DNA from 2 places in the Gemella taiwanensis genome. Region 1 is predicted to be linked to the other one. Evidence: riboswitches for the same ligand, from Rfam matches in the RefSeq annotation. Region 1 holds a riboswitch; the other holds the start of a gene.
What was found. A riboswitch is a leader RNA that binds a small molecule or an ion and turns the genes downstream of it on or off. The one in region 1 is predicted to bind lysine.

Region 1 (3,445 bases):
AAAAGAGCTAGATTATAAAATAGAACACAGCCCTAGACCGATTAAGCTTTCAGATGATATGGATAAGGTAATAAAAAATTTACTTTGGTATACTCCTAATATTGATTCATATCAATCTATTAAAAATGAATTAGTTTCTGATAAGATATATGATGAATTTTCATTTACCTATGTTATGGATCAAATGGGAATGAATGAAAGTCGTGATGTGAAGTGGATAGGTTCGAAGGATGTAATAAGTAATGATGATTGGAAATTTTTTGAGGGGAATATTTGTCCTAATTGTCAAAAAATAATAGTTGCGAAGTATACTACTTTTTCAAAAATTAATGCTTTACTAACAGCTATTAGAAATTGTATAGCTCATGGTCATTTTGCGATAGTGGAAGATTATATTATTGGATTTAATAAGAAATTTTTAACAAAAGATCCAGAGGGATTAAAGAAATCTGTTATTAAGATTAAACCTAAACCATTACTTACTGCACTAGAGAAATTAACTTCGCCAATTGGGAAAGAGTTATTACTTGCATATGCATTTAGAAAAGTTGGTTATGATGTTCAAGAACCAAAAAATAGAAGTAGGGATTTTGATCTATGTCTTGAAAAAAATGGTAAGAAATATGTTATTGAGATAAAATCTTATAGAGGAAATTCATATCTTCATCCTGAACATGTTGAAATCTTCCTTAAGAGAGCAGAAAAAGCTTTACCTGGAGTTGAGAGAATTTTACTTGTTGATACATCTAGGGTGACTAAGTCAGTAAGGCAATTGGAATCAAAAATTAAAGGTTTTAGAATTGTTGACATTAATGATGTAAAACTGTTACTGGGTGAAGAACTTGTAGATATATTAGCCAAATAAATCAATAACTAATAAAAAGAGCGATTCAAAATTATTATTTTGAATCGCTCTTATTTTTTATTTCATTTGTTCACTTACAGTGCTTACTTTTTCTAGAATTTCATCTAGACTGAAGTAGCCGCTTTTTTGAATAGATAGTCTCCCTTCGATATATACTTCTACAGTTGGTGAAGAGAGAATACCACGTTGAGCAGCAATTTCCATATTTTCTTCTAATGAGATGTAGTATGCTGCTACGTCTTTGTGATTTTCTTGCCACGTAGTAATTCTGTTTTTTATTGAGTGACATGGCATACATGTAGCTGTTCCGTATTGAATAATCGCTATGTCATTGTCACTAATGATTTTATTTAAGTCGTCATTTTTTGTGAATTCAATCATATTTTATAATCCTTAATTTTTATATTAAGAAGAGTATATTGTGCAATCTTCTTTTAATATGAGTATATTATAGTTGTTTTAAAGAGTAATTACAACCAATACTAATTGTGTATATGTAAACACCAAAACTAGAATATTATAAAAATTTTCTGAAAACTATTGACAATAGTTTTAAAACATGATATTATTTATACAACGTAAATAGATAAGTATTATAAAAAGAGGCCGCGATGACTAATTTAAAAGGTAGCATCGCCGAAGTGATTAATTTCACTGGGGTTATGTCGAATAGGCATAGCACTGTCATTAGAAAATGCCCATTTTCTTCATGGTGAGCTTTTTATAATAAGGGCAAGAGGAATAGGATAGAAATATAAGCTAGACTACAAGGACCTTTTGTTCTTGTAGTCTATTTTTTATAACATTTTATGAAGGAGAAAGTAATGAGATTATTTGATGGTATGACGGTAGAAAATGATGAACTGAATATTTCAGGTGTTGGAGTTAGTGAGTTAAAGGCTCAATACGGGACACCACTTTATGTTTATGATGAGAATATGCTAGTGAACCAATGTAGAACTTTTATTAATAACTTTAAAAGTTCGAAGTTCAATACAGAAGTTCTTTTTGCATCGAAAGCTTTTAGTTGTTTAGAGGTGTTGAGAATTGCTAGTAGAGAGGGTTTAGGTGTTGATGTAGTGTCACTTGGTGAGATTCATACAGCGTACAAAGCTGGATATAATATGAAGAAAGCTTATTTCCACGGAAATAATAAAACTCGCGAGGAATTACAATATGCTCTTGAAGTTGGAGTAGGAACTATCGTCATAGATAATGACTATGAATATGAAATGATTAATGAAATCGTAAGAGAGAGTAGAAATAGAGTAGACGTATTATTAAGAATTAATACAGGAATCGACGCCCATACTCATGAATACATCAAAACAGCAAAAGATGATTCAAAATTTGGTTACTCAGTATACGATGAAACAATTTATGAGTTAATCGCAGATATTAATAATCAAAGTAATCTTAATTTTGTAGGATTCCACTCACACATCGGATCACAAATTTTTGAGAAAACTTCATTTTTCGAAGCAGTAAAAGTAGTAATGGAATTTACGAAAAAAGTTCAAGAAAGATTAAGTTTAACTATAAGTGTTCTTAATCTAGGTGGAGGTTTCGGGGTTTATTATACTGAAGAAGATAGACCTTTTGAACTTGCTGAATTTTTAAGAGAGTATATAGAAGTAGTTGAACGTGAGAGTGACAATTTCGGTTTAGATTTAACTAAGGTAGTTATTGAGCCTGGTAGAAGTTTAACATGTAATGCTGGTAGCACATTATACAGTGTTGGTGGAGTTAAGAAGACTTTTGCAGGTCGTGAATATGTGTTTGTTGATGGTGGTATGGCAGATAATCCTCGTTATGCATTATATAAAGCAAAATACGAAGCGATGTTAGCTAACAAGATGAACCAAGAAGCTGATACAACTTATACAGTTGCTGGTAAGTGTTGTGAATCTGGAGATATGCTAGTAATGGATGCGAAATTACCTAAAGCTGAGCAAGGTGACTTACTATTAGTATCATCGACAGGAGCGTATAACTACAGTATGAGTAGCAATTACAATAGATTACCAAAATTACCGGTTGTGTTTGTAAAAGATGGAACTAGTCGGCTAGTAGTAAAAGGTGAGACTTTAGAAGATTTAATTAGACAAGATATTTAATTTTAATACAAAAACAATAAAAGATAGAAACAAGGAGAACAAGATTATGACAATTTATACAGGAAGCGGAGTAGCAATAGTAACACCATTTTTCGAGGATGGAAGTGTAGATTATGAGACGTTTGGAGAGTTAATCGAATTTCAAATTACTGAAGGTACAGATGCGATTATTGTAGCGGGAACTACTGGTGAGAGTTCAACTATGCCTGATGATGAGCAAGTAGCGGTAATTAAATTCGCTATTGATAGAGTAGCAGGACGTGTACCTGTTATCGCAGGTAGTGGGGTTAACGATACAGCTCACTCAATTAGATTAAGCCAAGAGATTGAAAAACTAGGACCAGATGCATTATTAGTAGTAACACCTTATTACATTAAAACTAGCCAACAAGGTTTAATTGAACACTTTGAAGCAATCGCGAATAGTGTTGATTTACCAATCGTTCTTTACAATGTACCAGGA
Region 2 (3,445 bases), on a different contig from region 1:
AATTAGGTGCAGGGGATAAGTTCATTATCGAATTATCATTAAGTATTCATAAGTTAATAATAGACCATTTACATATTGTAGGTGATATTTATGATAGAGGTCCATTTCCTGATAAAATAATGGATAGATTGCTGAATTATCATTCACTTGATATTCAATGGGGAAATCATGATATGCTATGGATAGGGGCTTATCTCGGAGATAGAATATCATTAGCAAACGTTATAAGAATATGTGCAAGATATGATAATTTGGACATTATAGAAGATAGATATGGAATTCCACTTAGAAACTTATTAAATTTTAGTGAAACATATTATAAAGATGATAATTGTAAAGAGTTTTTACCAAAACTATCTAAAAATGATGAGTTAAAATATAGTGAACATGAGATTATGCAAATAGCAAGAATGCATAAAGCTATGGCGATAATTCAATTTAAACTAGAAAAACAAATTATCGACAAACACCCAGAATTTAAATTGCAAAGACGAGCATTACTAGATAAGATAAACTTTAAAAAACAAACAGTAAAAATTAACGGTAAAGAATATCCATTAACTTCATGTAATTTCCCGACAGTAGATGAAAAAAATCCTTATCAATTAACAGAAGAAGAAGAGAAGATTATTAATAGATTAAAAGAATCATTTATAACGAGTGAAAAGTTGAAAAAACATGTTGAATTATTTATTAACAAAGGCGGTATGTATTGTTGCTATAATGGAAACCTGCTGTTACATGGTTGTATGCCAGTAGATGAGAAAGGTAACTTCCAGGAATTTTCTTTTGAAGGATATAAGTATTCTGGAAAAAGATTACTAGACTTTTTTGATAAGAAAATTCGCAGCATATTTTATTGTGATCGTAGAGAAGATAATGGCTTGTTCTTTTATCTTTGGCAAGGACAATTTTCTCCGTTATTTGGTAAATGTGATATGACAACTTTTGAGAGATATTTTATCGAGGATAAGACCACTCATGAGGAAGTAAAAAATGCTTATTACAAACTTAGAGATAATGAAGAGTTTTGTATTAAGTTATTAAATGAGTTTGGTTTAACTAGTGAGGGTCACATTATAAATGGACACACTCCAGTTAAGGAAACAAAAGGAGAAAATCCGATAAAAGCTAATGGTAGAACGATAGTTATCGATGGAGGAATGTCTAGGGCATATCATAAAACAACAGGGCACGGCGGATATACTTTAACTTATAACTCTTATGGTTTACAAATAATGAGTCATGATATATTCCAAAGTAAAGAAGAATCAATCAAAAATGAGACAGATATAATTTCAACTAAGAGAGTAGTAGACAAATTATGTAGAAAAAAAGTGATTGATACTGATAGTGGTGTTAAGATACTTAAACAAATTGAATTATTGAAAATTCTATTAGAGGAGTATAGACAAGGTACGATTTGTGAGAGATAAGTTAATTAAAAGGAGGTTCTAATCTCCTTTTAATTGTATTTATAAAAATAATCGAAAATATCTAAATAGAAGATTTTGGGACTTTCCTATTTTTAGTGAGGTATACTATGTATTTGATTGGAAATATTAAAAAAATAAAATTTTTTATTGACAATATAAGCAAATTATATTATACTAATTTTTAGTTAATTGAATATGTACCTCACAAAATAAGTGAGGTAGAGGTTGCGATTTTTATCAGTAGAGTAATTGAAAGTGTAGGGCTTGATGAGATTACTTGAAAGGAAACGTCGCCGAAATGATATTAATCCTATGTTAATATTGTTGGGCCTATATTGAACTAAGTATAGGACTGTCATAGTCGTGAGGCTATGTTGCGCTACTAATATCTTGTTTTGGAGAGATAATGTGAAGTATAACTCCGTGCAAATATGGTAGAAGTTATGCTTTTTTATTTTATCAAGGAGGTTTTTATTATGACAAACAACAGCAATAACAATAATGCAACAGAAGTAAAAAGAAATTTACGATCACGTCATATTAGTATGATTGCTATCGGTGGATGTATCGGTAGTGGGTTGTTCATGACAAGTGGTCAAGCAATTCAAAGTGCCGGACCTGGGGGAGCTATTGTAGCTTATCTATGTATCGGGCTTATGGTGTATTTCTTAATGACATCATTAGGAGAAATGGCAACATATCTTCCTACATCAGGGTCATTTAGTACATATGCAACACGTTATGTGGATCCTTCATTAGGATTTGCTTTAGGATGGAACTATTGGTTTAACTGGGTAATTACAGTAGCAGCTGACGTAGAGCTATCTGCATTAGCAATTAGTTATTGGGAGCCTATGCGAGTACTTCCTCACTGGGCTTGGAGCTTATTATTCCTAGTTATTATTATCGCTTTAAACTCACTTAGTGTTAAAGTTTATGGTGAAAGTGAATACTGGTTTGCACTTATTAAAGTAGTAGTAGTAATCATTTTCCTAGTAGTTGGATGTTTAACTATCTTCGGGATTTTAGGTGGAGAATACATTGGATTCAAAAACTTAACAATTGGTGATGCACCATTCGTTGGAGAAGATTCTTCATTATCAGGACAAATTCTTGCAACTCTTGGAGTATTCTTAATCGCTGGATATTCATTCCAAGGTACTGAGTTAATCGGTATTACAGCTGGAGAAAGTGAAAATCCAGAGAAAAGTATTCCAAAAGCAGTAAAACAAGTATTCTGGAGAATTTTAATTTTCTACGTACTAGCTATCTTAGTTATCGGATTATTAATTCCTTATACTTCACCAGATTTATTAGGTGCTGCAAGTGCAGAAGAAATTGCTAAATCACCATTTACAATCGTCTTCAAAAATGCAGGATTTGCTCTAGCGGCAAGTGTTATGAATGCAGTAATCTTAACATCAATTTTATCAGCTGGTAACTCAGGTATGTATGCCTCAACAAGAATGCTTTATGCAATGAGTAAAGAAAAACTTGCGTATCCAATTTTTGGACGTGTTACAAAATATGGAACACCGGTTATCTCATTAATCGCAACAGCTGTAGTAGTATTCTTAATCTTCTTAATCCAACTTACAAGTGCTAATGCGTATACTTATATCGTTGCGGCTAGTGGATTAACTGGATTTATCGCTTGGTTAGGTATTGCATTAAGTCACTACAGATTTAGAAGAGCTTATATTGCTCAAGGTAAAGATTTAAATGATCTTAAATATAGAGCAAAATGGTTCCCAGCGGGTCCAATTATCGCTTTAGTATTATGTATTATTGTTATTATCGGTCAAGATACAGAGCTTATTACTAAAGGTGTTGTAAATTGGAGCGGAATGTTAACAACATATATGGGAGTTCCGATTTTCTTATTCTTCTATCTATATCACAAAATTAGATATAAAACAAAAGTGATACCTTTAGATAAAGTAGATTTATCACAAGATGTAGATACTAAATAATAAATAAAAAAGTTCTAGTTCGTGTTGAACTAGAAT

Region 2: another riboswitch for lysine. It lies ahead of ACWOA3_RS01145 (amino acid permease); the one in region 1 lies ahead of lysA (diaminopimelate decarboxylase).

What each region holds. Positions count from the first base shown of each region.
Region 1 covers NZ_JBSMTL010000004.1:79,985-83,429, forward strand. Annotated here, with positions in the region: gene ACWOA3_RS04860 (restriction endonuclease) at 1-865, shown strand, start outside; gene ACWOA3_RS04865 (thioredoxin family protein) at 923-1,246, opposite strand; lysine riboswitch at 1,458-1,593, shown strand; gene lysA (diaminopimelate decarboxylase) at 1,690-2,982, shown strand; gene dapA (4-hydroxy-tetrahydrodipicolinate synthase) at 3,029-3,445, shown strand, end outside.
Region 2 covers NZ_JBSMTL010000001.1:232,931-236,375, forward strand. Annotated here, with positions in the region: gene ACWOA3_RS01140 (fructose-bisphosphatase class III) at 1-1,436, shown strand, start outside; lysine riboswitch at 1,648-1,826, shown strand; gene ACWOA3_RS01145 (amino acid permease) at 1,913-3,409, shown strand.